4 regions of the Enterobacter sp. WI-ESBL-E8 genome follow, and region 2 is predicted to be linked to each of the others. Evidence: predicted binding sites of a transcription regulator. Region 2 holds the regulator's gene; each other region holds the start of a gene.

What was found. Region 2 encodes sigma-54, which starts transcription at its own class of promoters, with help from an activator protein. Its sites were predicted from a motif close to GTTGGCACANNTTTCGCTNT; they were not measured.
Region 1: the regulator sigma-54 is predicted to act here: its motif matches at 2,924-2,943, upstream of glnA (glutamate--ammonia ligase).
Region 3: the regulator sigma-54 is predicted to act here: its motif matches at 4,181-4,200, upstream of ACWHWP_RS06420 (amino acid ABC transporter substrate-binding protein).
Region 4: the regulator sigma-54 is predicted to act here: its motif matches at 2,934-2,953, upstream of hypA (hydrogenase maturation nickel metallochaperone HypA).

The regions. Positions count from the first base shown of each region.
Region 1 is NZ_JBRWXJ010000001.1:4,918,061-4,926,117, reverse strand. Features, by position in the region: gene glnG (nitrogen regulation protein NR(I)) at 1-196, opposite strand, end outside; gene glnL (nitrogen regulation protein NR(II)) at 208-1,257, opposite strand; gene glnA (glutamate--ammonia ligase) at 1,428-2,837, opposite strand; gene typA (ribosome-dependent GTPase TypA) at 3,216-5,039, shown strand; gene ACWHWP_RS23470 (autotransporter outer membrane beta-barrel domain-containing protein) at 5,092-8,057, opposite strand, start outside.
Region 2 is NZ_JBRWXJ010000001.1:4,453,571-4,461,627, reverse strand. Features, by position in the region: gene mtgA (monofunctional biosynthetic peptidoglycan transglycosylase) at 1-417, shown strand, start outside; gene npr (PTS phosphocarrier protein NPr) at 457-729, opposite strand; gene rapZ (RNase adapter RapZ) at 726-1,580, opposite strand; gene ptsN (PTS IIA-like nitrogen regulatory protein PtsN) at 1,626-2,117, opposite strand; gene hpf (ribosome hibernation promoting factor) at 2,200-2,487, opposite strand; gene rpoN (RNA polymerase factor sigma-54) at 2,510-3,943, opposite strand; gene lptB (LPS export ABC transporter ATP-binding protein) at 3,991-4,716, opposite strand; gene lptA (lipopolysaccharide ABC transporter substrate-binding protein LptA) at 4,723-5,277, opposite strand; gene lptC (LPS export ABC transporter periplasmic protein LptC) at 5,246-5,821, opposite strand; gene kdsC (3-deoxy-manno-octulosonate-8-phosphatase KdsC) at 5,818-6,384, opposite strand; gene kdsD (arabinose-5-phosphate isomerase KdsD) at 6,399-7,385, opposite strand; gene ACWHWP_RS21210 (calcium/sodium antiporter) at 7,399-8,057, opposite strand, start outside.
Region 3 is NZ_JBRWXJ010000001.1:1,351,179-1,359,235, reverse strand. Features, by position in the region: gene ACWHWP_RS06440 (PhoH family protein) at 51-1,097, shown strand; gene ybeY (rRNA maturation RNase YbeY) at 1,094-1,561, shown strand; gene corC (CNNM family magnesium/cobalt transport protein CorC) at 1,651-2,529, shown strand; gene lnt (apolipoprotein N-acyltransferase) at 2,535-4,073, shown strand; gene ACWHWP_RS06420 (amino acid ABC transporter substrate-binding protein) at 4,473-5,378, shown strand; gene ACWHWP_RS06415 (amino acid ABC transporter permease) at 5,534-6,274, shown strand; gene gltK (glutamate/aspartate ABC transporter permease GltK) at 6,274-6,948, shown strand; gene ACWHWP_RS06405 (amino acid ABC transporter ATP-binding protein) at 6,948-7,673, shown strand; gene rihA (pyrimidine-specific ribonucleoside hydrolase RihA) at 7,794-8,057, shown strand, end outside.
Region 4 is NZ_JBRWXJ010000001.1:3,897,568-3,905,624, reverse strand. Features, by position in the region: gene hypE (hydrogenase expression/formation protein HypE) at 1-304, opposite strand, end outside; gene hypD (hydrogenase formation protein HypD) at 301-1,422, opposite strand; gene ACWHWP_RS18495 (HypC/HybG/HupF family hydrogenase formation chaperone) at 1,425-1,697, opposite strand; gene hypB (hydrogenase nickel incorporation protein HypB) at 1,688-2,551, opposite strand; gene hypA (hydrogenase maturation nickel metallochaperone HypA) at 2,555-2,905, opposite strand; gene hycA (formate hydrogenlyase regulator HycA) at 3,117-3,581, shown strand; gene ACWHWP_RS18475 (4Fe-4S dicluster domain-containing protein) at 3,652-4,260, shown strand; gene hycC (formate hydrogenlyase subunit 3) at 4,257-6,071, shown strand; gene ACWHWP_RS18465 (respiratory chain complex I subunit 1 family protein) at 6,073-6,996, shown strand; gene hycE (formate hydrogenlyase subunit HycE) at 7,012-8,057, shown strand, end outside.

The DNA.
Region 1 (8,057 bases), 460 kb from region 2:
AAAGCGCCAGCCCGTCCATGCCCGGCATGCGAATATCCGACAGGAGAACATCCGGCGTTTTGGTGGTGAGTGCGTCGAGCACTTCGCTGCCGCTCTCAAACGTCGTGCAGCTTAATCCCGCCCCTGTGAGCGCGCGTTCAAGCACCCAACGGATGGAGCTATCGTCATCGACTACCCAGACTATCCCTCGTTGCATAAACGTCACCTTTATTTTTTAATCGGCAGGAAAACCGAAAACTCGGTATGTCCCGGCCAACTGGTAAATTCAATTTTGCCAGAGTGTTGATCGATCAAACTGCGGGCAATGGATAAGCCCAGGCCGGTCCCGCCTTCGCGACCGCTTACCATCGGATAGAACAGGGTGTCCTGCAGATGCGATGGAATACCAGGCCCGTTATCCTCGACGTCGATTCGGGCCGCCAGGCGATAGCGCACGCCGTGTAACGTGAGCTGGAAGGCGGTGCGGGTGCGTAAAATAATCTCGCCCCCTTCCGGCCCCAGCGCCTGCAGCGCGTTGCGCACAATATTCAACAGGACCTGCTCGATCTGATCCGGGTCATGCGCCAGTTCCGGCAGGCTTGGGTCGTAATCACGTACCAGCGTGACGTTCTCCGGCAGCTCCATCGAGACGAGCTTCACCACCCGTTCGGCCACTTTATGGATGCTTTCTGTGACATGCATTCCCGGCTGCTGCGGCCCGAGAAGGCGGTCAACCAGATTACGCAGACGGTCCGCCTGCTCAATGATGACGTTGGTGTACTCCGCCAGAGCAGGGTCGGGCAGCGCCTTGGTCAGAAGCTGCGCCGCGCCGCGTAACCCACCCAGCGGGTTTTTGATTTCATGTGCCAGACCGCGCACCAGGTCTCGGGCGGCAATTTGCTGCGCATGCTGAAGCTGCTCCTGGCTCAGTCGACGCTGATTATCCATCGGCGCCATCTCAAGCAGGATCATACCTTCGGGAAGACGCTGCGCGGTCAGCGACAGGATATGCGAGCGCCCGTCGATCACCAGCGTCACTTCGTTATCCGTGAACCCTTGACCCGCCTGCAAACTTTCCTGCATCAGGCCAATATTCAGCGAAAAATAGCTCAGGAGTTCCGGAAGCGGGGTGCCAAACAGTTTGCGTGCGCTTTGGGCAAGCAACTGCTGCGCCGCCGGGTTGGCGTAATGCACCGCCAGTTCGTCATCGACCAGCAAGATGCTGTTAATCAAAGAATTGAGGATCTGCCCAGCATCGGGCAGCGTGCCAGTTGCCATTCAGCAGTCTCCTGGAGTCGTTTGCACTAATTTAGTGCAGTATAGCGTTTTCGGCGTAAAAAGCGCGTGAGATCAGGTTGTTGGTGGAGAAAAAAGCCCATCCGGAGATGGGCTAAAAGTTTCCACGGCAACTACTCCCGGCGCTTGTCACGCCGGGTAAAACAACTTTATTAAACGCTGTAGTACAGTTCGAACTCAACCGGGTGCGGAGTCATACGTACACGGTCGTTCTCTTCAGTACGCAGGGCGATGTAAGCGTCAATCGCTTCATCAGTGAACACGCCACCGGCAGTCAGGAACTCACGGTCTGCATCCAGAGCCTGGAGGGCTTCTTCCAGAGAGCCAGCAACCTGTGGGATCTCTTTCGCTTCTTCTGGCGGCAGGTCGTACAGGTTTTTGTCCATCGCTTCGCCTGGGTGGATCTTGTTTTTGATACCGTCCAGACCCGCCATCAGCAGTGCTGCGAAGCACAGGTATGGGTTAGCCGCTGGATCCGGGAAGCGCACTTCGATACGACGCGCTTTCGGAGAGGCAACAACCGGGATACGGATAGAAGCAGAACGGTTACGAGCAGAGTAGGCCAGCATCACTGGTGCTTCATAGCCCGGGACCAGACGCTTGTATGAGTTAGTGGTAGGGTTCGCCAGGGCGTTGATCGCTTTAGCGTGTTTGATAACACCACCGATGTAGTGCAGCGCCTGCTCAGACAGACCCGCATACTTGTCGCCAGAGAACAGGTTGGTACCGTTCTTGGACAGAGACATGTGGCAGTGCATACCGGAACCGTTGTCGCCAAACATTGGTTTTGGCATGAAGGTTGCGGTTTTACCGAAACGGTGCGCAACGTTGTGCACAACGTATTTGTAGATCTGAATCTCATCCGCTTTTTTGGTCATGGTGTTGAAGCGAGTTGCGATTTCGTTCTGGCCAGCGGTCGCCACTTCGTGGTGGTGAGCTTCAACAACCAGGCCCATCTCTTCCATGATCAGACACATGGTAGAACGGATGTCCTGTGAAGAATCGACCGGAGGAACCGGGAAGTAACCGCCTTTCACGCCAGGACGGTGACCTTTGTTACCACCTTCGTATTTGGTGGAAGAGTTCCATGCACCTTCGATGTCATCGATAGCCACGTGGGAACCAGAAATTGAAGCGCCGAAACGGATGTCGTCAAACAGGAAGAACTCTGGCTCTGGCCCGAACAGAACGGTGTCTGCGATGCCGGTAGAACGCAGGTACTCTTCAGCGCGTTTCGCGATAGAACGTGGGTCGCGGTCGTAACCCTGCAGAGTGCCTGGCTCGAGGATGTCGCAACGGATGATCAGTGTCGGTTCTTCGAAGAACGGGTCAATGAGCGCAGTGGTCGCATCTGGCATCAGAACCATGTCGGATTCGTTAATGCCTTTCCAGCCACCAATGGAGGAGCCGTCAAACATTTTGCCTTCTTCAAAGAATTCGGCGTTCACCTGATGAGCAGGGATTGTGACGTGCTGTTCTTTACCTTTGGTATCGGTGAAGCGCAGATCAACAAACTTCACTTCATGTTCGTTCAGCATCGTCAAAACGTGTTCAGCGGACATACTTAACTCTCCAGATTGGTCATTGTCGTCGTGGTAACGAGGTCTTCAATTTCTGTTTGTACTGGCTGTCGCCATGTTTTTTTTATAAAGCGAAATCTGTGCCAACTTTTAAAACACCCCAAAAAGGCGTTATCATGCGCACCATAGTGCAAAAGGGCTGCACCACAATGGATTTGTTGCACCAGTATAGTGCTTCAATGTGAACATTGAGCACCATATTGGTGCAATTTACGTTAAAGTGCCCTTTTACCGCTCCGTGAAAGCGATCACAAAGCATCTCTGCAATACTTGTTTGCGGGGGATGTTTGTGATCCTGTTTTGTAGTGCGATTAATCCGTGTACAATAACGCGCTATTTCTAAATGCCTGAGGCAAAGTTGTGATCGAAAATTTGCGTAACATCGCCATCATCGCGCACGTTGACCATGGTAAAACTACCCTGGTTGATAAGCTGCTGCAGCAATCCGGTACGTTTGATGCTCGTGCCGAAACCCAAGAACGCGTGATGGACTCCAACGATTTGGAGAAAGAGCGTGGGATTACCATCCTCGCGAAAAACACCGCGATTAAATGGAATGACTACCGTATCAACATCGTTGATACCCCAGGGCACGCCGACTTCGGTGGTGAAGTTGAACGTGTAATGTCCATGGTAGACTCCGTTCTGCTGGTCGTTGACGCAATGGATGGCCCAATGCCACAGACGCGCTTCGTGACCAAAAAAGCATTTGCCCATGGTCTGAAGCCAATCGTTGTTATCAACAAAGTTGACCGCCCTGGCGCGCGTCCTGACTGGGTTGTTGACCAGGTATTCGACCTGTTCGTTAACCTGGACGCGACCGACGAGCAGCTGGACTTCCCTATCGTTTACGCGTCTGCGCTGAACGGTATCGCAGGTCTGGACCACGAAGACATGGCTGAAGACATGACCCCGCTGTACCAGGCGATTGTTGACCGTGTTCCTGCGCCAAACGTCGATCTCGACGGCACCCTGCAGATGCAGATCTCTCAGCTCGACTACAACAACTACGTTGGCGTAATCGGCATTGGTCGTATCAAGCGCGGTAAAGTGAAGCCTAACCAGCAGGTCACTATCATCGATAGCGAAGGCAAAACCCGTAACGGTAAAGTAGGCAAAGTGCTGACTCACCTGGGTCTTGAGCGTATCGAGAGCGATGTGGCAGAAGCGGGCGACATCATCGCTATCACCGGTCTGGGTGAACTGAACATCTCCGACACCATCTGCGATCCGCAGAACGTCGAAGCGCTGCCAGCCCTGTCCGTTGATGAACCAACCGTATCGATGTTCTTCAACGTCAACACCTCTCCGTTCTGTGGTAAAGAAGGTAAGTTCGTTACCTCTCGTCAGATCCTTGACCGCCTGAACAAAGAGCTGGTGCACAACGTTGCGCTGCGCGTTGAAGAAACCCAGGACGCTGATGCGTTCCGCGTTTCTGGTCGTGGTGAGCTGCACCTGTCTGTTCTGATCGAAAACATGCGTCGTGAAGGTTTCGAAATGGCGGTTTCCCGTCCGAAAGTTATCTTCCGCGAAATCGACGGCCGTAAACAAGAGCCGTTCGAAAACGTGACGCTGGACGTTGAAGAGCAGCACCAGGGTTCTGTAATGCAGGCACTGGGCGAGCGTAAAGGCGACCTGAAAAACATGAATCCAGATGGCAAAGGCCGCGTACGTCTCGACTACGTGATCCCAAGCCGTGGTCTGATCGGCTTCCGTTCAGAGTTCATGACCATGACCTCTGGTACCGGTCTGCTGTACTCCACCTTCAGCCACTATGACGACGTTCGTCCGGGCGAAGTAGGCCAGCGTAACAACGGCGTGCTGATCTCCAACGGTCAGGGTAAAGCGGTTGCGTTTGCGCTGTTCGGTCTGCAGGATCGCGGTAAGCTGTTCCTGGGTCACGGTGCTGAAGTTTATGAAGGCCAGATCATCGGTATTCACAGCCGTTCTAACGACCTGACTGTAAACTGCCTGACCGGTAAGAAACTGACCAACATGCGTGCGTCCGGTACTGACGAAGCAACGGTTCTGGTTCCACCTATCAAGATGACCCTGGAGCAAGCTCTGGAATTCATCGATGACGACGAACTGGTAGAAGTGACTCCTCAGTCAATTCGTATCCGTAAACGTCACCTGACCGAGAACGATCGTAAACGTGCAATGCGCGGTGCGAAAGAAGAGTAATACGGTCAATCCGTAGTAAAAAAAGCCGCTGATATCAGCGGCTTTTTTGTTGTTATTTGAAGCTGTATTTCACCCCCAGCATTCCCTGCGTCTCGCTGAAGCCTTTATCGCCGACCTGCTGAGCCATGTTGCCCCAGACGCTAAGCTGCGGCGTGATCTGTCCCTCCACACCCGTTTTAAGCTCACCGATGTTGCGCGTACCGCGCATCTCGTTGCTGACGTCATCCATGCGGATGCGCGTGGTCTGAGTATTGTGGATCCAGTTCGCCTCGATGAACGGCTGGAAGGTACGGGATTTATCGTCGTCAATCGCGTTATGCCCGCTGATGTAGGCCTTCACGCCGAGACGGGTCATCAGGTTTCCCTGGGTTTCGTCTTTCACCCGCGTGCCGTTGCGTTCGCGATGGTCGTCAGCCTGCACGTCCATCCACACCACCTGTGCTTTTGGCTGGAGCCAGTAGCTGTTGCGACCGCTTTCGCCCACCTTGAAGCTATATCCCGCTTCGACAGAGGCGGTTACCCCACTTGAGCGATAACTTTCCGTGGCCTGATCCTGCCCCATGACCTTGTTATCGAACCAGTTATACAGCATCCAGCTATCAACGTAGGTGCCGCTTTTATCCGCTTCGTTTGCATACCAGGTTCCGTACAGGCCTACGCTATAGCCATTAACTTCGCCACGCGAGTGGTATCCGGTCAGGCTGGAAACGCTCCGGCTCTGGCTGTTGCCGTAGCCGGCCATCAGGCCAAGATGCCAGCGATCCAGACCGTCGGAACTCCATTGCGCCACATCTCCCCCTATCTGGAGCACGTAGCGATTGGCAGTGGTCTTTAACTGGCCGCTGCCGTCTTTAAACCGCGTATGGCCACCGACGTTACGCATCCACAGGCTTGTTACTTTTTGCTCACCCGTCAGGATGTCGGTGTACTGCGTTTCACCCAGACGATCGTGCAGACGGGTCATAAACAGCGTATTTGCCGCATAGCTGTTCGCCTGATAGCTGCCAAATTCCGGACGATACTGATGCTCGCTTTTCGGTGGCGCAGCAGGCGGTACCGGTTCCTGCGGTGGAACAACCGGGTCAACCGGTGGGTCTACGGGGTCGACCGGCGGAATCACCGGGTCAACCGGTGGGTCAACGGGATCGACCGGTGGAATTACCGGGTCAACCGGTGGGTCTACCGGGTCAACTGGCGGGTCAACAGGGTCAACTGGCGGGTCAACAGGGTCGACTGGCGGGTCAACAGGGTCAACTGGTGGGTCAACAGGATCGTCCGGTGGGTCAACGGGCTCAGCCAGGCTGGTCAGGAACCAGTTTTTACCTTTTTGCACAACGTTATAGTCATAACCCCCTGCCACGATACGGCTGGTCTTTGCGAACGTCCCGTCAGAGTTGCCGCCAACGCTGACAATCTCAATCCCTTCTACGGTTTGTGCGCCGGTACCGCCAATGTTGTTCACTTCCACCCCGGTATGACCGGAAGTATTCCCTTCAACGATCAGCTTGTCCGTTTCAGAAGTATCGTCAAACAGCACGGTATTGAAAACCAACTTGCCGCCGTTGCCGATGTAATCATCGTTGATGGTCAGGGTTTGCCAGGTTGCATTTTCGGGATGCTGGAAATTAATCGTGCCGCCCGCATTCAGCGTCAGGCTGGTCAGCGTGGAGCTGTCGCGCATATTCCATACGGCATCATTCATCGTAAGTGCGATGACACCGCTGCCTGCGGCATTGCTCTCAATGAAGGACGCTCCGTTCCACAATGAGTTGTCATTCATTGTCAGCGTAATGGCGCTGTTTTGTGCCGGTAGCGTGCTGGTGGCCGCGATGCCGCCCGCGGAGAGAATATCGCCGTTGAGGATGAATTTGCCACCAGCGGATGCATCAATAACCCCGCCATTACCTGCGTTCAGGGCATAGCTGCCGCTGTCGCGCTGGCCAGCGGTGGTAATGGTTGCGCCACCCGCCAGCGTTATCACGCCGCGTGACCAGGCGTAGAGCCCGTGCGGGGCCTGCGCGGAGCTGCTTGTTTTAGCGCTGCTGTTTACCGCAATAGTGGCATTATCACCAAGGTTTACCGCACCGGTGTAGGCATAGACACCATGCGCGCTGGCGCCGTTGGTGGTAATGCTGGCGCCCTCATCAAGGTTGATGGTCGATGAGCCGGTTGAATAGATCCCGGAGGCGCTATTCTGGTCAGTAATAATGGCCGCGTTTTTTCCTAGCTCAATTTTTGACGCAGAACCCGCATACAGGCCGTAGGCCGATGCGCCGAACGTTTCAATGGTTGCCTCATCACCCAGACGGACATAAGAGCCGCTCTGGTTGGTGCGGATCCCCTCGGCGTAGGTGCCCCGCGTAACAATATGCGCACGATCGCCGACGATAACGTTATTTTTGGCCTTCGATGCGTCATTTAGTGCATAGGCGCTAATCCCGCGACCGGTGCTGCCGGTGGTTTCGATGTAGAGATCGTCGCCCACATAAATATTGGCGGAGCCGAGAGAGCCCTGGCTGAAGGAGCTATACCCGGCATTAATGCCGTCGCCGCTTTGGCCATTGACGTAGATGTGTGTGCGATCGCCGGTAATGATAAACACCGGATTGTCCGGCGTGTTCATACCATGGGTACGAATGCCGTCGACATCTTTACCATTATTGGCGGCCACTTTTGACTGGGTGCGAATAGTCAGATCGTCACCAAATATTACGCCCGGGCTGCCGGACGTGGAGTTCTGAATAACGGTAATGGAATGCTCGAAGGCTTCCGCCCCTGGCCCTTCGAGCGTGATCCCATCTCCGTAGATCGGGATATTACCCGGGCTGTACTGATAGACATAGTTAGGATCGGTGGTATTTTTGCTAAAGTTCGCATTTGCCGTTGCCGGTATTAGCGCCTGTATTTCTGCAGGCAAATCCGTTACCGCTCCGGAGGTTGGTAAATTAGCAAAATCTATTACCGCAGCATGTACGGCGAATAGCGCTGACGATAACGCCAGCGAAATCGCAACCGCGA
Region 2 (8,057 bases):
CATAACGAACGCCACGAAAACCGCGTGCGAGGCGCGTCAACGCTGTCGCAACAGACGGCCAAAAACCTGTTTCTATGGGATGGGCGAAGCTGGGTGCGAAAAGGGCTGGAAGCGGGGCTGACCCTGGGGATGGAATCGGTCTGGAGCAAAAAGCGCATCCTGACTGTGTATCTCAACGTCGCCGAGTTTGGTGATGGCATATTCGGGGTGGAGGCTGCCGCACAGCGTTATTTCAATAAACCGGCCAGCCGTCTGAGTATGTCAGAAGCGGCACTCCTGGCTGCTGTCTTACCTAATCCCATCCGCTTTAAAGCCAGTGCCCCATCAGGGTACGTGCGAAGCCGACAGGCGTGGATTATGCGCCAGATGCGTCAGTTGGGCGGGGAAGGGTTTATGGAGCGCAATAAGTTAATGTAGGGCGGGTAAGCGCAGCGCCACCTGCCTGAATAGCCGACCTTAATCTTCGTCGAACCCTGCGTTAAACAGGGCAATGACCGCCGCCAGCGCTTCCTCTTCCTGAGGGCCGGTGGCTTCTACTTCAATCTGGCGCCCCTTGGCGGAGTCCAGCATCAGCAGCGCGATCACGCTGTTTGCTTCCGCTTCGGTACCTTCGTCATTCCGCAGCAGAACTTCCGCATCGAAACCCTGCATCAGTTCAAACAGTTTCATCGCCGGGCGTGCATGCATGCCCAGCTTATTGGTGATCTCAACGGTTTGTTTTACGGTCATGTTTTACGTTTTTCCAGCGTGCGATGACGGGACTGGACGTTCTTCCCGCGCGAGCGGAAATAGTCGGCCAGCTGTTCGGCGATGTAAACCGAACGATGCTTACCGCCGGTACAGCCAATCGCCACCGTCAGGTAGCTACGATTGTTTGTCTCCAGCATAGGTAACCATAGCTCAAGGTAGCTTCGCGTCTGGTAGATAAAATTGTGAACTTCTGTGTGCCTGTCGAGGAAGGCCGCGACGGGTTTATCCAGACCGGTCATTGGACGCAGTTTCGGATCCCAGTGCGGGTTCGGCAGGAAGCGCACGTCGAAAACATAATCCGCATCAATCGGAATACCGTGCTTGAAGCCAAAGGACTCGAACACCATCGTCAGTTCGCGCTCGCGCTTGCCCAACAGCCGGGTACGCAGCATTTCCGCCAGCTCGTGAACGGACATCTCAGAGGTGTCGACAATCAGGTCGGCACGAGAGCGCAGCGGCTCCAGCAGGTCGCTCTCTTCATCGATCGCGCTCTCCAGAGAGAGGTTCTTACTGGAAAGCGGATGCAAACGACGGGTATCGCTATAGCGGCGGATCAGAGTATTGCGGTCTGCATCGAGGAACAGCAGCTGAGGCGAAAACGCCTCAGGCAGGTTACTCATTGCCTGCTCAAAAATTTCTGGTGATTCAGGCATGTTACGAACGTCGATACTGACGGCGGCAGAGGTTTGTCTTTCCGCAAGCGTCCGAGCCAGGTCGGGCAACAACACGACCGGCAGGTTATCTACGCAGTAAAAACCCATGTCTTCCAGCGCGCGCAGAGCAACGGATTTCCCCGACCCTGAACGGCCACTGACAATCATCAGCACCATGTTCCGTTTCTCCTCAGGACAACAGATGTGAAGGCCATCTCCTGGTTATGCATCATCCTGATTGCCTTCTGCTTCAGTGATAATTTGATAGAGCTCTTCATCACTTTGGGCCGAGCGCAGTCGGCGGCAAATGGTTTTATCGGCCAGGCGTTTTGCGACCAGCGACAGCGTATGCAGATGGGTTTTCGTCTGGTCGGCAGGAACCAGCAGCGCGAAGAGGAGATCGACGGGCTGGTTATCAATGGCATCGAAGGCGATAGGTGTTTCAAGCTGCACAAACACACCGACGGCGCGCAGGGTATCCTCTTCCAGTTTGCCGTGCGGGATCGCGATGCCGTTGCCGATACCGGTACTGCCCATTTTTTCACGGGTCAGGATCGCTTCGAACACCACCTGCGGCGGCAGGCCCAGCTGTTTTGCGGCCAGTTCACTGATGATCTCCAGCGCACGTTTTTTGCTCTGGCAGTGAACAGCACTGCGGGTACATTCCTGGTTAAGGACATTGCTCAGTTGAAGAGCGGAATCGTTGTTCATCATAATTTCACCTAAGCGCTAACTGTACAAATGGCCTGTTGTGTTTCACAACAGGCCGTCCTGCACCCGTTAACTGCCCGGACAATTAGTGTTGTTTCAGTTTATCTTTATGTTTATTGAGCTGTCGCGCAAGCTTATCAATCAAGCCGTCGATAGCCGCGTACATGTCTTGCCCTTCCGCACTGGCATGGAGTTCACCCCCGTTAACATGCAGGGTGGCATCCGAGATATGAGTCACTTTCTCCACTTTCAACACAATATAGACCTGGTTGATCCTTTCGAAATACTGCTCGAGTTTGGCAAACTTCGTGTTCACAAAGTCGCGTAAAGCCTCAGTAATTTCGACGTTTTGTCCAGTGATGTTGAGCTGCATAGTGTCTTCCTTATCGGTTGTGTCAGACCAGCTGTTTACGCTGGTTGGACGGCGGAATGGATAAAGACTCTCGATACTTCGCAACAGTACGACGTGCCACCATAATACCCTGATCGGACAGCATGGTGGTTAACTTACTGTCACTTAGTGGCTTCGCGGGGTTCTCCGCGGCGATCAACTTCTTCACCAGGGCACGAATCGCCGTTGACGACGCTTCGCCGCCGCCCTCGGTATTCACGTGGCTGGAGAAGAAATACTTAAGCTCAAAAATACCGCGCGGACTGTGCAGATACTTCTGCGTGGTTACACGGGAAATGGTTGATTCATGCATCTCGACGGCCTGAGCGATATCCGCCAGCACCATCGGTTTCATATACTCTTCGCCCTGCTCAAAGAAAGCCTGCTGCTGTTCGACAATGCAGCGGCTAACGCGTAGCAGCGTATCATTTCGGCTCTCCAGACTTTTGATCAACCATCGCGCTTCCTGCAAATTGCTACGAATATATTGATTGTCGGAATCGTTACGCACGCTGGTGCACATGGAGGCATACTGCTGGTTGATTTGCAGGCGAGGGATGCTGTCAGAGTTCAGTTCAACGACCCAGCGGTCATTGTGTTTTCTGACCAGCACATCCGGGATCACGTACTCGGGTTCGCTGGTCTGGATCGACTGACCGGGGCGCGGATCGAGCGACTGGATCAGATTCACCGCTTCTTTCAGCACGTCTTCTTTCAGGCGCGTGACCCGCATCAGGCTGCGGAAATCGTGGTTAGCCAACAGATCCAGATGATCGCTGATGATGACGCGCGCCTCATCGAGCCATGGCGTCTCTTTGCTGAACTGAGAAAGCTGGATCAGCAGGCAGTCGCGCAGATCTTTTGCAGCCACACCTACCGGGTCGAAACGCTGGATGCGCTTGAGTACGGCTTCTACTTCCTCAAGCTCAATCTCATCGTCGCCCATGCTTTCGAGGATATCGTCCAGCGTGACGGTTAAATAGCCCGTATCATCAACGGCATCAACAATGGACGTGGCAATTGCACGATCGGTGTCGGAGAAGGGGGTCAGCTCGACCTGCCACATCAGGTAGTCCTGAAGCGACTGGGTGGTTTCTCCCTGATAGACCGGTAGCTCATCGTCCTGGTAGTCTGCACGCGTACCCGAAGGGGTTCCGGCGGTGTAGATTTCATCCCAGCTGGCATCCAGCGGAAGCTCGTCCGGCATCTCTTTTTGTTCGAGTGCATCTGCGGTGTCGAGCGTTTCTGTATCCTGCGACTGCTGGGTTTCTACCTCGTCATGAAGATCGGTTTGTTCCAGCAGGGGATTACTGTCCAGCGCCTGCTGGAGCTCCTGCTGAAGTTCTAACGTGGACAGTTGCAACAGGCGAATTGCCTGCTGTAGCTGCGGCGTCATCGCCAGTTGTTGGCTGAGCCTTAATTGCAAACCTTGCTTCATGTTCAGAGCATTTTTCTCCGGTTCGGCGTTACATTACCTCTACCCTATCAGAGTCTGAAGTCTTCCCCAAGATAGACGCGCTTAACATGATCGTCTTCGAGGATCTGTTGCGGCGTACCGTGGGCGATCAGATTGCCCTGGCTCACAATATACGCGCGTTCACACACGGCCAGCGTTTCGCGCACGTTGTGGTCGGTGATCAATACGCCAAGCCCGCTGTCACGCAGGTGCTCAATGATACGTTTAATGTCGATAACGGAGATGGGGTCAACGCCCGCAAAGGGTTCATCCAGAAGGATAAATTTCGGGTTTGCGGCCAGCGCACGCGCGATCTCAACGCGGCGACGTTCCCCCCCGGAGAGCGCCTGGCCGAGGCTGTCACGCAGATGCTCAATGTGGAACTCTTCCATCAGCTCGTTGGCACGATCCTGACGCTGCTCGCTGGTCAGATCGTTACGAATCTGCAGGACCGCCATCAGGTTATCGTAAACGCTAAGACGACGGAAAATGGAAGCTTCCTGCGGCAGATAGCCGATCCCGCGGCGCGCGCGCGCGTGCAGCGGCAGAAGGCTGATGTCTTCATCGTCAATGACAATGTTGCCGGCATCGCGCGGCACAATGCCAACGACCATGTAGAAGGTTGTGGTTTTACCCGCACCGTTAGGGCCAAGCAGGCCCACAATTTCGCCGGAGTTGACGGTCAGACTGACATCTTCTACGACACGGCGGCCCTTATAGGCCTTCGCGAGGTTTTTTGCAGTTAATGTTGCCATAACGAATTAGTTACTCTTCTTCTGTGCCGGGGCTTGGCCTTTGCCTTTGTCCTGCAGCTGCGACGGAACCAGTACGGTGGTCACGCGTTTGCCTTTCTCGCTGGAGGCCTGCATTTTTTGCTCTTTAACCAGATAGGTGATCTGGTCGCCGGTAATGTTGCTGTCCAGCTGTTCCAGATACGCATTCCCGGTCAGGATGACCAGGTCTTTCGCCAGCTCATAGTGCATATGCGTGGCGTGACCCTTCACCGGCTTGCCGTTGTCCTGCATCTGGTAGAAAGTTGCCGGATTACCATAGCCATCGATAATCTCTTTGCCCTGCTCGCCACCCGGACGGGTAACGACCACTTTGTCAGCGTTAATTTTAATGGTGCCCTGGGTCATGACGACGTTACCTGTAAAGGTGACGACGTTGCCCTGCATATCGAGAGACTGGGTGTCGGACTCGATATGAATCGGCTGGTCGGTATCGCCCGTTACAGCAAGCGCGGGGAGACTGGTTGCCAGCATCGCGCTGGCGATAATTACTTTAAGGCTGAGTTTGTTTGTTTTGAATTTCATAGGAGGTTCTAACCTTTTCAATCAGCTCGGCGTTTTTGCTGCGTAAGTTCCCGCGCATTCTTAAACCGCTGGAATTAAATGTTGTGCCATACAGTGTGACCAGATCCTGCGACGTCACGTCCTGGGTCACCAGGTTGATCTGGGCATTATCCGTCGTAATTTTTCGCAGTTGCGAGTCAGCGGTCAGGGCGTTGACTTCAACGTGGCCATACAGATAAAGCATACGGTCATTTGTTAGTTTTGCCCGATCTGACTTAATTGACCACGTCGGCACTTTGTCTTTATCAAACGTGGTCATGACAGGCTGGGTAAACCACGAAATACCGTCATCTGAAAAATATTCAACATGCTGGGCAATCAGGCGATAGTTCAGCGCGCCTTCCGGGCTATAGACCACGGTGTCGCTGTGATCGCTTTTATAAGTTGGATCGTTAGTGTTGATCGCTTCCGTTTGCGTATCGTCGCGATCGGCAAGGTTCACGCCAATCAATACCAGTGCGACAAGCGAAAGCAAAATGATAATCCAACGTCTGGTTTTACTCATATCGATTGCCCTTTGGCCTCATCAAGCTTGCCCTGCGCCAGCAGGAGCAGATCGCAGACTTCACGGACGGCACCACGGCCACCGTTGATGTGGGTAACGTAGTCCGCGCGCGGGATCAGCAGCGGATGCGCATCGGCAACGGCAATACTCAGCCCGACCTCAGCCATCACTGGCCAGTCAATCAGATCGTCCCCGACATAGGCCACGTTTTCCGGGGCGATGGCCAGTTTACCCACTAAATCATTGAATGCCGCCATCTTATCGGATTGACCCTGATACAAATGGGTAATGCCTAAGGTTTCACAGCGGTCTTCTACCAGTTTAGCTTTCCGCCCGGTGATGATAGCAACCTCGATACCCGAGGTCAGCGCACAGCGGATACCGTAGCCGTCGCGAACGTTAAACGCTTTTAGCTCTTCACCGTTATTGCCCATATAAATCAGGCCATCGGAGAGAACCCCATCCACATCCAGAATCAGCAGGCGAATATTCTCCGCCTTTGCCATCATCTGGGTGCTGACCGGACCATAACAGGTTGCAAGGGATGCACCCGCATTACTCATTGTCTTATCCTTCATTACACTACGCCTGCGCGCAGCAGATCATGCATATGTACCACACCCAGCAACTGGTCGCCATCGGCAACCATAACGGAGGTGATATGACGGGACTGCATCAGGTTCAGCACATCCACTGCCAGCGTACCCGGACGCACGCGAATGCCGCCGGGCGTCATCACATCGGCAATGCCCAGCGTGCGGACATCGACGCCCATGTCGAACACACGGCGCAGATCGCCATCGGTGAAGATCCCCTGAATTTTCATCAGATCGTCGCACACGACTGTCATACCCAAATTCTTACGGGTGATTTCCAGCAGCGCATCGCGCAGGGAGGCCGCTTTACTGACGTGGGGGATTTCATCGCCGGTGTGCATAATATCGTTAACCCGAAGCAGCAGCTTGCGCCCCAGCGCGCCACCCGGGTGGGAAAGCGCGAAATCTTCCGGCGTAAAACCGCGGGCTTCCAGCAGCGCGACGGCGAGCGCATCGCCCATGACCAGCGCAGCGGTGGTGCTGGAGGTCGGCGCCAGACCCAGCGGGCAGGCCTCTTTGGGAACTTTAACGCACAGGTGAATATCGGCCGCACGCGCCATGCTACTTTCCGGACGGCTGGTCATGCAAATAAGCGGTACCTGCAAACGTTTCAGTACCGGGATCAGCGCCAGGATTTCATTTGACTCACCGGAGTTAGACAGCGCGATGACGATATCCTGCGGCGTGACCATACCCAGGTCCCCGTGCGCGGCTTCCCCTGGATGGACAAAAAAGGATGAGGTTCCGGTGCTGGCAAACGTCGCCGCCATTTTGCGTCCAATGTGGCCGGACTTACCCATCCCCATCACCACGACTTTGCCGGCACAGTAGAATATCTTCTCACATGCCTGACTAAAATCCTGATTAATGTACTGATCTAACTGCGCCAGACCTTCACGTTCAATCTCCAGAACGTCTTTGCCTGCTTTCTGAAAGTCAAAACCCGGCTGCAATTCTATTTGCGACATAATGCGTTTCCGTTTACCCAGAGAGAAGAGGCGAGAGCCAGTACAGCATCGCCATCCATACGATAAATCCACCCGTTAACAGCGCGCCTGCGCCTTTGCCAATCTGTCGTTGCCGCCGCCAGCAGAGCAGGGCAAATATCACGCTGACCAGCAGCATCACGCCGTAATCACGCGAGAACGCCAGGGGGTTAAAGGGCCCTGGCGTAATCAGGGCCGGCAGGCCCATCACAATGGCGATATTAAAAATATTGGAACCGATGATATTACCTATGGCAATGTCATCCTCACCTTTCCGTGCCCCCGCAATGGCCGTGGCCAGCTCCGGCAGGCTGGTGCCGATGGCAATAACCGTCAGGCCAATGGTCAGTTCACTCATAGCGAAATAGTTCGCCAGCACCGTCGCGTTATCCACGACCATGCGCGTTGCCATCGGCATGATGATCAGCGCAACGCCAAGCCAGAGCAGGGCAACAGGCAGCGTGCCTTCTCGCGGAAGCTCGGCGACCTGTTCACGCGTGAGGCTATCCTGACCCTGCTTCTCCGCCAGACGGGCGATTTTAACACTATACAGCAACCAAATGACGGCCAGCGCCAGCAGGAATATCCCGTCGCTGACGCTCAGTTCGCCATCATAAAATACGCATCCTGCCAGCAGGCTTACGATTAACATTA
Region 3 (8,057 bases), 3.1 Mb from region 2:
TTATTACGCCCTGTCGCAACGGATCAGTTAACCAATCAAAGAGGAACAGTTTGAACATAGATACGCGTGAAATTAGCCTTGAGCCAGCAGACAACGCTCGCCTGCTGAGCCTGTGCGGGCCGTTTGATGACAACATCAAACAACTGGAGCGACGTCTGGGTATCGAAATCAATCGTCGCGATAATCATTTCAAACTTACCGGACGCCCTATCTGCGTCAACGCCGCCGCGGACATTCTGCGTAGCCTGTATGTCGATACCGCCCCGATGCGCGGCGAAATTCAGGATATCGAACCGGAACAGATCCACCTCGCCATTAAAGAGGCGCGCGTGCTGGAACAGAGCGCGGAAAGCGTGCCGGACTATGGCAAAGCCATTAACATCAAGACCAAACGTGGCGTGATTAAGCCGCGCACGCCAAACCAGGCGCAGTACATCGCCAACATTCTTGACCATGACATCACCTTCGGCGTGGGTCCGGCGGGTACGGGTAAAACCTATCTGGCCGTTGCCGCTGCGGTTGATGCGCTGGAGCGCCAGGACATCCGGCGCATCCTGCTGACCCGCCCTGCCGTTGAAGCGGGTGAAAAACTGGGCTTCCTGCCGGGCGATCTGAGCCAGAAGGTCGACCCGTATCTGCGCCCTTTATACGATGCGCTGTTTGAAATGCTGGGCTTTGAGAAGGTCGAGAAGCTCATTGAGCGTAACGTTATTGAAGTTGCTCCGCTCGCCTACATGCGTGGCCGTACGCTGAACGATGCGTTCATCATCCTCGATGAAAGTCAGAACACCACCATCGAACAGATGAAGATGTTCCTGACGCGTATCGGCTTTAACTCAAAGGCGGTCATTACGGGTGACGTGACGCAGATTGACCTGCCGCGCAGCACCAAATCGGGCCTGCGCCACGCCATTGAGGTGCTGGCCGAGGTCGACGAAATCAGCTTTAACTTCTTCCACAGTGAAGACGTGGTACGCCACCCGGTGGTCGCGCGTATCGTTAACGCTTATGAAGCCTGGGAAGAGGCGGATCAGAAGCGTAAGGCCGAACTGGCCGCAGAACGTAAGCGCGAAGCGCAGGAGCAAGAACAGAAATGAGTCAGGTGATCCTCGATTTACAGCTGGCCTGTGAAGATAATTCCGGCATGCCGGATGAGGCACAGTTTCAGAAATGGCTGGATGCCGTTATCCCCCAGTTTCAGGAAGAATCAGAAGTCACGATTCGCCTGGTGGATGAAGCAGAAAGCCACGAGCTTAACCTGACCTATCGCGGGAAAGATAAGCCGACCAACGTGCTCTCTTTCCCGTTCGAAGCGCCGCCGGGTATCGAGATGCCGCTGTTGGGCGATCTGATCATCTGCCGTCAGGTGGTTGAACAGGAAGCCAAAGAGCAGCAAAAACCCCTTGAGGCCCACTGGGCGCACATGGTGGTACACGGCAGCCTGCATCTGCTCGGCTACGATCATATCGAAGACGACGAAGCGGAAGAGATGGAGTCCCTCGAGACAGAGATAATGCTTGCTCTGGGCTATGAGGATCCGTACATTGCCGAGAAAGAATAGTCCGTCACCTGACGGACTAACATGCCGCCACGAAAGGACATCGCGTGGCGGTAAACGTTGAACTAACAAGAGAACCCTTAACAAACGCCATGAGCGACGACAATTCACACAGTAGCGACACGACAACCAGTAAAAAGGGATTTTTCTCCCTCATTCTGAACCAGCTTTTCCACGACGAACCGAAAAACCGTGATGAACTGCTGGAGCTGATTCGTGATTCCGGGCAGAACGACCTTATCGACGAAGATACGCGCGAAATGCTCGAAGGGGTTATGGACATCGCCGACCAGCGCGTCCGCGATATCATGATCCCCCGTTCGCAGATGATTACCCTGAAACGCAACCAGACCCTGGACGAGTGCCTCGATGTCATCATCGAATCCGCCCACTCGCGTTTCCCGGTTATCAGCGAAGACAAAGATCACATCGAAGGGATTTTGATGGCGAAAGATCTGCTGCCGTTTATGCGCAGCGATGCCGAAGCCTTCAGCATGGAAAAAGTGTTACGCCAGGCCGTGGTTGTGCCGGAGAGTAAACGTGTGGATCGGATGCTGAAAGAGTTCCGCTCTCAGCGTTACCACATGGCGATTGTTATTGATGAATTTGGTGGCGTGTCCGGTCTTGTCACGATCGAAGATATTCTTGAGCTGATCGTGGGCGAAATCGAAGATGAGTATGACGAAGAGGAAGACATCGACTTCCGTCAGCTCAGCCGCCACACCTGGACCGTGCGCGCGCTGGCCTCGATTGAAGACTTCAACGACGCCTTCGGTACCCACTTCAGCGATGAAGAGGTTGATACCATTGGCGGGCTGGTGATGCAGGCCTTTGGCCATCTTCCGGCGCGCGGCGAGACCGTTGACATTGACGGTTACCAGTTCAAAGTGGCAATGGCCGACAGCCGACGTATTATACAGGTTCACGTCAGAACGCCGGACGATTCACCGGTGCCAAAACTGGAAGATTAATGTAAATGGCATTTGCCTCACTTCTTGAACGCCAGCGCGTCCGTTTGCTGCTGGCGCTGTTACTCGGAGCCAGCGGTACGCTGGCTTTTTCTCCTTACGACATCTGGCCTGCGGCCATTCTCTCCCTGATGGGGCTACAGGGTCTGACCCTGAATCGTCGTCCGGTACAGGCTGCCGCCATCGGCTACTTCTGGGGGCTGGGACTGTTTGGTTCCGGCATCAACTGGGTCTATGTCAGCATCGCCCAGTTTGGTGGTATGCCGGGCCCGGTTAACGTCTTCCTGGTGGTGCTGCTCGCTGCGTATCTCTCGCTGTATACCGGTCTGTTCGCAGGCATCCTTTCTCGCCTGTGGCCAAAAACCAGCTGGCTGCGCGTCGCTATTGCCGCGCCGGTGGTCTGGCAACTCACCGAGTTCCTGCGCGGTTGGGTGCTGACGGGCTTCCCATGGCTGCAGTTCGGCTACAGTCAGATTGACGGCCCCCTGAAAGGCCTGGCGCCGGTGATGGGCGTTGAGGCCATCAACTTCCTGCTGATGGTTGTCAGCGGCCTGCTGGTCCTGGCGCTGGTCAAGCGCTGCTGGAAGCCGTTGGTTGTGGCGCTGGTGCTGTTCGCTCTGCCCTTCCCGCTGCGCTATATCCAGTGGTTCACCCTTGAGCCCGAACGCGCCACGCAGGTTTCTATGGTTCAGGGAAATATCCCGCAGTCCATGAAGTGGGACGAGAAAGAACTGCTGAATACGCTGAAGATCTACGCCAACGCCACGGAAGAGGTGATGGGTAAATCACAGCTGATTATCTGGCCAGAGTCGGCGATCCCCGATCTGGAGATTAACCAGCAGCCGTTCCTCAACATGATGAACGACCTGCTGCTCTCGCGTGGCAGCACGCTGATCACCGGGATTGTTGATGCGCGTCTCAATCAGCAGAACCGCTACGACACCTACAACACCATCATTACGCTCGGCAAAGACAGCGAGTACAGCTATAACTCCACTGACCGGTACAACAAGAACCACCTGGTGCCGTTTGGTGAGTTTGTTCCGCTGGAGTCGATTCTGCGCCCGCTGGCACCGTTCTTTGACCTGCCGATGTCCTCTTTCAGCCGCGGGCCATACGTTCAGCCCCAGCTTCACGCGCACGGCTTTGCTCTGACGGCGGCCATTTGCTACGAGATTATCCTCGGCGAGCAGGTGCGCGATAACTTCCGCCCTGACACGGACTTCCTGCTGACTATCTCTAACGATGCCTGGTTTGGTAAGTCAATTGGCCCGTGGCAGCACTTCCAGATGGCGCGGATGCGCTCCCTGGAGCTGGCGCGTCCACTGCTGCGCAGCACCAACAACGGCATCACCGCCGTGATTGGACCGCAGGGCGAAATCCAGGCCATGATCCCACAGTTCACCCGGGAAGTGCTGACCACAAAAGTCACGCCGACATCCGGCCTGACGCCATACGCCCGTACCGGTAACTGGCCGCTGTGGATATTGACCGTGCTGTTCGGCTTTGGCGCGGTGCTGATGAGCCTGCGTCTGCGTAGTAAATAACCTTACCTCCTTTGCCGGGTGGCGCTGACGCTTACCCGGCCTACATTTCGTTCCCGTAGGTCGGGTAAGGCGTAGCTGCCACCCGACAGTTCCCTCCAAAGTTCAATTCTGGCACGCCTATTGCTTTGTTTATTCAGGTAAACGCAGTTTGGCTTAACGTGCAACTTAGTCGCACCAGCGTAGATCATCGGTAGCACCGAAACGGTGCAACGGGAGATATTTGCCTCTGAATGGTGCGGCGCGCTTCGCAAAAATAAACAATAACGCAGCAAAATCTTTACATTAAGCCAGACTAAATGTTAACAAGCTTGCATAACACTGCACTCGCATTGCGCGAGATATAACAACATCACAATGGGTATCAAAGCGTCACTGGCGCTGATAAAAAAGGAGTTGGGTATGCAATTACGTAAACTGGCCACAGCAATGCTGGTTATGGGAATGTCTGCAGGCGTGGTTCACGCTGAAGATGCTCCGGCAGCAGGCAGCACTCTCGACAAGATTGCCAAAAACGGCGTCATCGTGGTCGGCCACCGTGAATCTTCAGTCCCGTTCTCTTACTACGACAACACGCAAAAAGTCGTGGGCTATTCACAGGATTACTCCAACGCCATCGTTGAAGCTGTGAAGAAAAAGCTGAACAAACCTGACCTGCAGGTGAAGCTGATCCCAATCACTTCACAGAACCGTATTCCACTGCTGCAAAACGGCACCTTTGATTTCGAGTGTGGCTCCACCACCAATAACCTCGAGCGTCAGAAACAGGCTGCCTTCTCGGACACCATCTTTGTTGTGGGCACCCGCCTGCTGACCAAGAAAGGCGGTGAGATCAAAGACTTCGCTGACCTGAAAGGCAAAGCGGTCGTTGTCACTTCCGGTACCACCTCAGAAGTGCTGCTGCACAAGCTGAACGACGAGAAGAAAATGGATATGCGCATCATCAGCGCGAAAGACCATGGCGACTCCTTCCGTACTCTGGAAAGTGGTCGTGCCGTCGCGTTTATGATGGATGACGCCCTGCTGGCGGGCGAGCGTGCGAAAGCGAAAAAACCGGACAACTGGGATATCGTCGGTACCGCGCAGTCGAAAGAAGCCTACGGCTGTATGCTGCGTAAAGACGATCCGCAGTTCAAAAAGCTGATCGATGACACCATCGCTCAGGTGCAGACCTCCGGCGAAGCGGAAAAATGGTTCGACAAGTGGTTCAAGAACCCGATTCCACCAAAAAATCTCAACATGAACTTTGAACTGTCTGAAGACATGAAAGCGCTGTTCAAATCTCCAAATGACAAAGCTCTTAACTAATTAGAACAACAGGGGCGGGATCTCCTGCCCTCTCGATTGTCGGGAAGCATGGACAGACTATACGTTGAGTGGTCGTTCCCCACTCAGCGCGAAAAATGAGCTTCTCACCAATCTTCGAGGGTAGCGCTGCTACCCTTTTTTTTCTGGAGTTTATTATGTCAATAGACTGGAACTGGGGCATATTCCTGCAACAAGCCCCGTTCGGCAACACCACCTATCTTGGCTGGCTGTGGAGCGGCTTTCAGGTTACCGTGGCATTATCGATAACGGCGTGGATTATCGCGTTTCTTGTCGGTTCTCTGTTCGGTATTCTGCGCACCGTCCCTAACCGTTTTCTTTCAACACTTGGCACCCTGTATGTGGAACTGTTCCGTAACGTTCCGCTGATCGTGCAATTCTTTACCTGGTATCTGGTTATCCCGGAACTGCTGCCTGAAAATATTGGCATGTGGTTCAAGTCGGAACTGGATCCGAATGTACAGTTCTTTGTCTCCTCCATGATGTGTCTGGGGCTGTTTACCGCTGCGCGCGTTTGCGAGCAGGTGCGTGCCGCCATTCAGTCATTACCCCGTGGACAAAAAAATGCGGGCCTGGCAATGGGCTTGACCCTGCCGCAAACCTACCGCTATGTGCTGCTGCCTAACGCCTACCGCGTTATCGTTCCACCGATGACCTCTGAGATGATGAACCTGGTGAAAAACTCGGCCATCGCCTCGACTATCGGCCTGGTCGATATGGCCGCTCAGGCGGGCAAACTGCTGGATTACTCCGCGCACGCGTGGGAATCCTTCACCGCGATCACGCTCGCGTATGTTCTGATTAACGCTTTCATCATGCTGGTGATGAACCTGGTTGAACGCAAAATCCGCCTGCCGGGTAATCTGGGGGGCAAATAATGTACGAATTTGACTGGAGTTCTATCGTTCCATCCATGCCATACCTGCTTGATGGCCTGGTGATTACCTTAAAAATCACCGTTATCGCCATCATCATTGGTATCGTCTGGGGCACCCTGCTGGCCGTCATGCGCCTGTCGAGCTTTAAACCCCTCGCCTGGTTTGCGACCGCCTACGTTAACGTGTTCCGCTCCATCCCGCTGGTAATGGTGCTGCTGTGGTTTTACCTGATTGTGCCCGGCTTCCTGCAAAACGTGCTGGGCCTGTCGCCGAAAACCGATATCCGCCTGATCTCCGCGATGGTGGCGTTCTCCATGTTTGAGGCCGCTTACTACTCGGAAATTATCCGTGCGGGCATTCAGAGTATTTCCCGCGGGCAATCCAGCGCCGCACTGGCACTGGGGATGACGCACTGGCAGTCCATGCAGCTCATTATTCTGCCGCAGGCGTTTCGCGCCATGGTTCCGCTCCTGCTGACCCAGGGCATCGTGCTGTTCCAGGATACCTCCCTGGTCTACGTTCTGAGTCTGGCAGACTTCTTCCGTACCGCGTCAACCATCGGTGAACGTGATGGTACGCAGGTCGAGATGGTGCTCTTCGCGGGTGCGGTCTATTTTGTGATTAGTTTAAGCGCGTCGCTGTTGGTCAGCTGGCTGAAGAAAAGGACGGTATAATGATTTCCCTGAAAAATGTTTCTAAATGGTATGGGCACTTTCAGGTGCTGACCGACTGCTCCACCGAAGTGAAAAAAGGCGACGTGGTGGTAGTGTGCGGGCCGTCTGGTTCCGGTAAATCGACGCTGATCAAAACCGTCAACGGACTGGAGCCGGTGCAGCAGGGTGAGATCGTTGTCAACGGCACCAAAGTCAACGACAAGAAAACCAATCTCGCCCAGCTTCGCTCTCACGTTGGCATGGTGTTCCAGCACTTTGAGCTGTTCCCTCACCTCTCCATTATTGAGAACCTGACCCTGGCGCAGGTGAAAGTGCTTAAGCGTGATAAAAAGGCGTCGCGCGAGAAAGGGCTGAAGCTCCTGGAACGCGTGGGTCTCTCGGCACATGCCGATAAGTTCCCGGCACAGCTTTCTGGCGGCCAGCAGCAGCGCGTGGCGATCGCCCGTGCGCTGTGCATGGATCCCGTTGCGATGCTGTTTGATGAGCCAACGTCTGCGCTCGATCCTGAGATGATCAACGAGGTGCTGGACGTCATGGTTGAACTGGCGCACGAAGGGATGACCATGATGGTAGTGACCCACGAAATGGGCTTCGCCCGTAAAGTGGCCAACCGCGTGATCTTTATGGACGAAGGGAAGATCGTAGAAGACTCGCCGAAAGAGGAGTTCTTCGCTAACCCGAAATCCGAGCGCGCAAAAGACTTCCTCGCCAAAATCCTGCATTAATCTTCCCGGTGCGCAATCTGCGGATTGCGCACTGCTTCACGCTTTAGATTTCTTCCTCTATTCGACGTCACATTGCAGCGTTAACCTTGTCACAAAATAACGCTATGAATGGAGAACGCTATGGCACAACCGATCATTCTCGATTGCGATCCGGGTCATGATGACGCGATCGCTCTCGTCCTTGCACTTGCCTCCCCTGAACTCGACGTCAAAGCCGTCACCTCTTCTGCCGGAAACCAGACGCCGGATAAAACCCTGCGTAACGTGCTGCGCATGCTCACGCTGCTTAAACGCACCGATATTCCGGTTGCGGGTGGGGCCGTGAAGCCGCTGATGCGCGAGCTCATTATTGCCGACAACGTTCATGGTGAAAGCGGGCTGGAC
Region 4 (8,057 bases), 560 kb from region 2:
CTTCAAGGATAAACCCGCAGGAGAGGTAGCGCGGAATGGCGCCGCTGACGGCGACGTCGTTCGCCGTACCGCAGACGGCGAGCTTGCCGATATCGCCGCCCGGGAAGAACAGCGGGTCAATCACGTAGCTGTCCGTAGAGAAGGCCAGCCTGTCGCCCTGCGCGGTGAGGGTCGCGAGGTCAATGCGCGCCTGGTCTTCCTGCTCGGCGAGCCAGGGGTTGTTGAAGGCTTCCATAAACAGCCGGTTAATCAGTTGCTGCATCGCCTGTCCGCCGCTTCCGTGCGCCATTTCAACCGTATTCATGCTTCACTCTCCTGGTTGCGATACTGATACCACGCGGCACACGCCCCTTCGGAGGAGACCATCAGCGCGCCAAACGCCGTTTGCGGATTACAGGTGTTGCCGTATAGCGGGCATTGATCAGGCTTGCATTTACCGGTGAGCACCTCGCCGCAGCGGGCACGGGGATCGTCGCAAACCTGCTGCGGCTGCGGGCGGAAATGCGCTTCGGCGTCGAACGCGCGATAGGCCGGCGTCAGGCGCACGCCGGATTCGGCAATCAGCCCCAGGCCACGCCATTCGCTGTCGCCCTCAACGCAAAACACGTCGGCTATCGCCTGCTGGGCCCGTTCATTGCCTGCATCCGGTACCACGCGGCGGTACTGGTTTTCCACTGCACTCAGGGCCGCTATTTTCTGCTCAACCAGCATGGCGACACCTTGCAGTAGATCAAGTGGTTCGAAACCAGCGACCACTAACGGACGATTGTACTGTTCAGCGATAAAACCGTAGGCGTCTGTGCCAATCACCATGCTGACATGCCCCGGCGCCAGAAAGGCGTCAATTCCGTTTCCCGGCTCTTCCAGCAGGCTGCGCAGCGTGGGGATGAGCGTAATGTGCTGGCAGAAGAAGAAAAAGTTATCGACGCCGCGCGCTTTCGCCTGCTGCAGCGTGATGGCGGTGGCGGGCATGGTGGTTTCAAAGCCCAGGCCAAAAAACACCACCTTGCGCGCGGGGTTATCCGCTGCCAGCGTCAGGGCATCCATCGGCGAATAGACGATCCGGATGTCGGCCCCGCGCGCTTTTGCCTGCAGCAGCGAGCCGTTTTTCCCCGGCACGCGCATCGCGTCGCCAAAGGTGCAGAAAATGACGTCGGGCCGGCTGGCAATCTCGATGCAGCTGTCGATACGCCCCATCGGCAGAACGCAGACCGGGCAGCCGGGGCCGTGAATAAACTCGATGTTGTCCGGCAGCAGCTGGTCGAGGCCAAATTTGAAGATGGCGTGCGTGTGTCCGCCGCACACCTCCATGATCCGCAGCGGTTTTTCTGCCGTGTACTCCAGCAGCGCCGCGCGCGTTTTCAGATGCCCGATAAGCTGCAGCACCTGCTCCGGGGCGCGGTATTCATCAACGTAACGCATGATTATCGCTCCTCGCCGTACAGCAGCGCGCCCACGTCAGGCTCCACGTCGAACATGTTTTGCAGGGCGTCGAGCGTGTCGCGGGCTTCCGCTTCGTTAATTACGCTCATGGCAAACCCCACGTGCACCAGCACCCACTGGCCGAGACGCGATGCGCCGCTTTCATCGCTGCTGCCGACCAGCGTCAGGTCGACGTCGCGCAGTATGCCGCAGACCTCGACTTTGGCCTGATTACCGTCGATGGAGTGAATCTGTCCCGGTACGCCTATGCACATCGTTCGTTCTCCAGCCAGCGAAGCCAGCCGTCCATGCCGTCGCCGCGCGTGGCGGAGACCAGCAGAATGTTAATGTCCGGGTTCACCTCGCGGGCGTACGCCAGGCACTTATCCACGTCGAAGTTCAGGTACGGCAGCAGGTCGACTTTGTTCAGCAGCATGAGGGAGGCGGCGGCAAACATATGCGGGTACTTCAGCGGCTTGTCTTCGCCTTCGGTCACCGAAAGCACCGCGACTTTATGCCGTTCACCGAGGTCGAAGCTCGCCGGGCAGACCAGGTTGCCGACGTTTTCAATAAACAGAATACCGTTGTCCGCCAGCGGCAGGCGCGGGGCGGCGTCGGCAATCATCTGCGCATCCAGGTGGCAGCCTTTGCCGGTGTTGACCTGAATCGCCGGTGTGCCGGTTTCGCGAATGCGCGCCGCGTCGTTAACGGTTTGCTGATCGCCTTCTATCACCGCGCAGGAGACGCGCCCGTTCAGGCGCTTGAGCGTTTCCGTGAGCAGCGTGGTTTTGCCGGAGCCGGGGCTGGAGACCAGGTTCAGCACCAGCTGCTTGCGGGTGGCAAAGCGGGCGCGGTTGCGGGCGGCGAGCTGGTTATTTTTGTCCAGCACGTTGATCTCCACCTCCAGCATCTGGCGCTGGCTGATGCCCGGCGCGTGGGTACCCGCTTCGCCGTGGCCGTAGTGCAGATCGCCCGCATCGGAGCGTTGCGGGACGAAAGCGATCCCGGTCAGTGCCGCAGAGGGACGTGGGGCTGGTGAAAACGGCGCGGAGCGAAACGCGGAATGAGGACGGTGTTCATCCCCTTCTATATACAGGTTGCCTTCGGCGCAACCGCAGGTGCTACACATACTTTACTCCTTCTCGATTTCGAGGCGTTGGATCTGCATGCCGTCATCTGCCACGATGCGCAGCCCGGTGCTCTGGCACTGCGGACAGCGCTGAACCTTCGATGACAGCAGGGTGACGTACTGCTGGCACTGCCCGCACCAGCACTCCGCCTGCTGCTCTTCAATATGCAGTTCGCAACCTTCCGCCAGCGTGCCGCGGCACACCAGCTCAAAACAGAAGTTCAGGGCGCTGGTCTCGACGCAGGAAAACGCCCCGACCTTCAGCCAGACGCCGGTGACGCGCTTCGCGTGGTTTTGCACTGCCTGCTGTTCGATAAGTTCCAGAGCCCGCTGGCAGAGGGTGATTTCGTGCATGACGCCTCCTCAATGAATTGCGCCATTGAATGCAATAACAGTGCCAGCTTGATTTTTGTTAAGGCGTGTCGATGTCAACGCTGTCGAAATGACACGTCGACACCCCGGCGTTGACAGCGTCTTTTTGGTTTAATTTCTTTAAAATCAATCAAATAAAAACTGGCATGGAATCTGCTTAACAGCCGCTATCTCCATTAAACGGATACCTTCTATGACTATTTGGGAAATCAGCGAAAAAGCGGATTACATCGCGCAGCGTCATCAACAGCTGCAGGACCAGTGGCACCTCTACTGCAACTCTCTGGTCCAGGGCATTACCCTCTCGAAAGCGCGTCTTCACCACGCGATGAGCTGTGCGGCGCAGGGCGACATGCAGTTTGTCCTCTTCGGCCATTTCATCATCAACGTTACCCTGGCGGATAACTTCAACAGCCACACCATTGAGTACCACCTCGAGACAAAAGACGGCCAAAAACAGTGTATTGCGAAGGCGCAGCTGATGGCCGATGGCATGGTGGACGGCCACGTCAGCAACCGCGATCGCCAGCAGGTGCTGGAGCACTATCTGGAAAAAATCGCGCCGGTTTATAACGGCCTGTACGCCGCAGTCGAGAACGATCTCCCGGTCAACCTGAAGCAGCTGATGGATGGAAATGCCTCAGCAAACGTGGCCTGACCGATGCGTGTCGAGAAGTGTCGACAAGACAGTTTTTCGTCAAAAATGACTATCACCAGAGGATGACCCGGTGAACCGTTTTGTAATTGCTGACTCGACGGTCTGTATTGGCTGTCGAACCTGCGAGGCGGCGTGTTCGGAAACGCATCGCCTGCATGGGCTGCAGTCCATGCCGCGCCTGCACGTCATGCGTAATGAAAAAGAGTCTGCCCCGCAGCTCTGCCACCACTGTGAAGATGCCCCCTGCGCAGGCGTCTGTCCCGTGAATGCCATCACCCGCGTTGATGGCGCTGTCCAGCTGAACGAAAGCCTGTGCGTAAGCTGCAAGCTGTGCGGCATTGCCTGCCCGTTCGGCGCGATTGAATTTTCCGGCAGCCGCCCGCTGCACATTCCGGCGAACGCCAACTCGCCAAAAGCCCCGCCCGCGCCGCCGGCGCCTGCGCGCGTAAGCACGCTGCTGGACTGGGTGCCCGGCATCCGCGCCGTTGCGGTGAAGTGCGACCTGTGCAGCTTTGATGAGCAGGGGCCGGCCTGCGTGCGCACCTGCCCAACCAAAGCGTTGATTCTGGTTAACATTCGCGACATCGCACGTACCAGCAAGCGTAAACGCGAGCTGACCATCAACAGTGATCTTGGCGACCTTTCTCTGCTACAGGCGCTTAACGAGGGGGCGAAATGAACGCGGCGATGATGATTACCAGCGCGATAGCCTGTTTTGCTGCCGCCGCCGTTCTGGCGCAGATCTTCTCTTTCCATAAAATCCTCAGCGGCTTGGTCGCCGGGGTCGGCGGGGCGGTAGGTAGCCTGATGACGCTGGCGGCAGGCGGTGCTGTTCTGCTCGGCGGGCAATCCGTTGACGCGCTCGTGCCGCTGATTCGCCACGCCGTTGAGATCGCGCCGCTGAACGCCGTCTGGCTGGTGACGTTTGGCTTGTGCGGGCTGTTTATCAGCCTGTTCAATATCGACTGGCACCGCCACCCGCACGCTAAAGCCAACGGCCTGCTGGTCAATCTGCTGATGGCGACGGCGGTCTGCACCGTTATCGCCAGTAACCTCGGCGCGCTGGTGGTGATGGCGGAGATCATGGCGCTCTGCGGCGTGTTTCTGACGGGCTGCAGCGCCTCCGGCAAGCTGTGGTTTGCATTGGGACGCCTGGGGACGCTGCTGCTGGCGCTGGCCTGCTGGCTGGTGTGGCAACGCTTCGGCACGCTGGACTTCGCTGCGCTCAACGGCCATCCGCTGGGGAATGACGTCTGGCTGCTGGGCGTGATTGGCTTTGGCCTGCTCGCCGGAATCATCCCGCTGCACGGCTGGGTGCCGCAGGCGCATGCAAATGCCTCCGCGCCCGCCGCCGCGCTGTTTTCTGTGGTGGTGATGAAGGTCGGTCTGTTCGGGATTCTGGCGATTACGCTGACCGACGGCCAGCCGCCGCTGTGGTGGGGCGTCGTGCTGCTGGTCGCCGGGATGGTTACCGCCTTCGTCGGCGGCTTGTACGCCCTGATGGAGCACAATATCCAGCGTCTTCTGGCGTATCACACCCTCGAAAATATCGGCATCATCCTGCTCGGCCTGGGCGCGGGCGTGACCGGGCTGGCGCTGAATCAACCGGCGCTGATTGCCGCCGGCTTTATCGGCGGTCTCTATCACCTCGTCAACCACAGCCTGTTTAAAAGCACCCTGTTCCTCGGCGCGGGAAGCGTCTGGTTCCGCACCGGCCATCGGGATATTGAAAAGCTGGGTGGGATTGGCAAAAAGATGCCGGTGGTTTCACTGGCGATGCTGGTCGGGCTGATGGCGATGGCCGCGCTGCCGCCACTGAACGGCTTTGCCGGGGAGTGGGTGATCTATCAGTCCTTCTTCGCGCTCGGCCAGAGCGACGTCTTTATCGCACGCCTGCTCGGCCCGCTGCTGGCGGTCGGGCTGGCGATTACCGGGGCGCTCGCGGTGATGTGCATGGCGAAAGTTTACGGCGTCACCTTCCTCGGCGCGCCGCGCACGCGCGAAGCTGAAAACGCCTGCTGCGCACCGGTGTTGATGGGTGTGAGCGTGGTTGCGCTGGCGCTGTGCTGCATCGCGGGCGGGGTTGCCGCGCCGTGGCTGCTGCCGCTGCTGGGTAACGCCATTCCGCTGCCGCTGACCGTGGCGAATACCACCGTCTCTCAGCCTATGATCGCGCTGCTGCTGATTGGCGCACCGCTGCTGCCGTTCGTCCTGATGCTGTTCTTCAAACGCGACCGACTCTCTTCCCGCTCGCGCGGTGCGGCGTGGGCCTGCGGCTACGAACACGAACAGTCGATGGTCATCACCGCCCACGGTTTTGCCATGCCGGTGAAAGAGAACTTTGCCGCGGTGCTGAAGCTGCGCCACTGGCTGAATCCGGTGGGCTGGGTACCAGGCTGGCAAAATGCCGCCGCGCCCGCACTGTTCCGCCGTCTGGCGGTCATCGAGCTGGCGGTGCTGGTGGTGATTGTGATTTCACGAGGAGCCTGACATGAGTTTGTTACTGGCATTACTTCAGGCGCTGGTGCTGTTCGCCGCTGCGCCGCTGCTTTCCGGGATTAGCCGCGTGGCGCGCGCCAGGATGCACAACCGTCGCGGGCCTGGCGTGCTTCAGGAGTACCGCGATCTCTTCAAACTGCTTTCTCGTCAGAGCGTGGCCCCGGACGCCGCAGGCTGGGTCTTCCGCCTGACGCCGTTCGTGATGGTGGGGGTGATGCTGACCATCGCCACCGCGTTGCCGGTGGTGACGGTGGGCTCGCCGCTGCCGGCGCTCGGCGATCTGATTACGCTGATTTACCTCTTCGCCATTGCCCGCTTCTTCTTTGCCATTGCGGGTCTGGACACCGGAAGCCCGTTTACCGGCATCGGCGCCAGCCGCGAGGCGATGCTGGGCGTGCTGGTTGAGCCGATCCTGCTGCTGGGGCTGTGGGTCGCCGCGCAGGTCGCGGGTTCAACCCATATCAGTTTTATCACCGACACCGTTTATCACTGGCCGGTTGCCCGCTCGATCCCGCTGGTGCTGGCGCTGTGCGCCTGCGCGTTCGCCACGTTTATCGAGATGGGCAAACTGCCGTTCGACCTTGCGGAAGCCGAGCAGGAGCTGCAGGAAGGGCCGCTCACCGAATACAGCGGCTGCGGCTTTGCGGTGCTGAAATGGGGCATCAGCCTCAAACAGCTGGTGGTGCTGCAGATGTTTGTCGGCGTCTTCTTCCCGTGGGGGCAGATGACGCACTTCTCCGCGGGCGGCCTTGTGCTGGCCGTGGTGGTAGCCGCCCTCAAGCTGCTGGTCGGCGTGCTGGTGATTGCCCTGTTTGAAAACAGCATGGCGCGCCTGCGTTTTGTGGAAACGTCGCGCATCACCTGGGCCGGTTTTGGTTTTGCATTTTTAGCGTTCGTCTCCTTGCTGGTGGCGTGATTAAAGAGAGTTTTTATGTCTGAAGAAAAGAAAGGTCAGCAGTATCTCGCCGCGTTGCATCAGGCTTTCCCCGGCGTGGTGCTGGAGGAGTCCTGGCAAACCAAAGACCAGATAACCGTCACCGTAAAGGTGAACTACCTGCCGGAAGTGGTGGAGTTCCTCTATTACCAGCAGGGCGGCTGGCTGTCGGTGCTGTTCGGTAACGACGAGCGTCAGCTGTGCGGCAATTACGCCGTGTACTACGTGATGTCGATGGAGCAGGGGGAGAAGTGCTGGCTCACCGTGCGCGTAGAGGTCGATCCGGCTAAACCGGAATACCCGTCCGTCACGCCGCGCGTGCCTGCCGCCGTCTGGGGCGAGCGCGAAGTGCGCGACATGTACGGCCTGGTGCCGGTTGGCCTGCCGGACGAGCGCCGCCTGGTGCTGCCGGACGACTGGCCGGACGAACTTTATCCGCTGCGTAAAGACAGCATGGACTACCGCCAGCGCCCGGCGCCGACCACCGACAGCGAAACCTACGAGTTCATCAACGAGCTGGGCAGCAAGAAGAACAACGTGGTGCCGATCGGCCCGCTGCACGTCACCTCCGACGAGCCGGGCCACTTCCGCCTGTTCGTTGACGGCGAAAACATTATCGACGCCGACTACCGCCTGTTCTACGTCCATCGCGGCATGGAAAAGCTGGCGGAAACCCGCATGGGCTACAACGAAGTGACGTTTCTTTCTGACCGCGTGTGCGGCATCTGCGGCTTCGCCCACAGCACCGCCTACACCACCTCGGTGGAGAACGGCATGGGGATCGTGGTGCCGGAGCGCGCGCAGATGATCCGCGCCATTCTGCTGGAGGTGGAGCGCCTGCACTCGCACCTGCTGAACCTCGGCCTGGCCTGCCACTTCGTCGGCTTTGACTCCGGGTTTATGCAGTTCTTCCGCGTGCGCGAGGCGTCGATGAAGATGGCAGAGATCCTCACCGGGGCGCGCAAAACCTACGGCCTGAACCTGATCGGCGGGATCCGCCGCGACCTGCTGAAGGACGACATGATCCAGACCCGCCTGCTGGC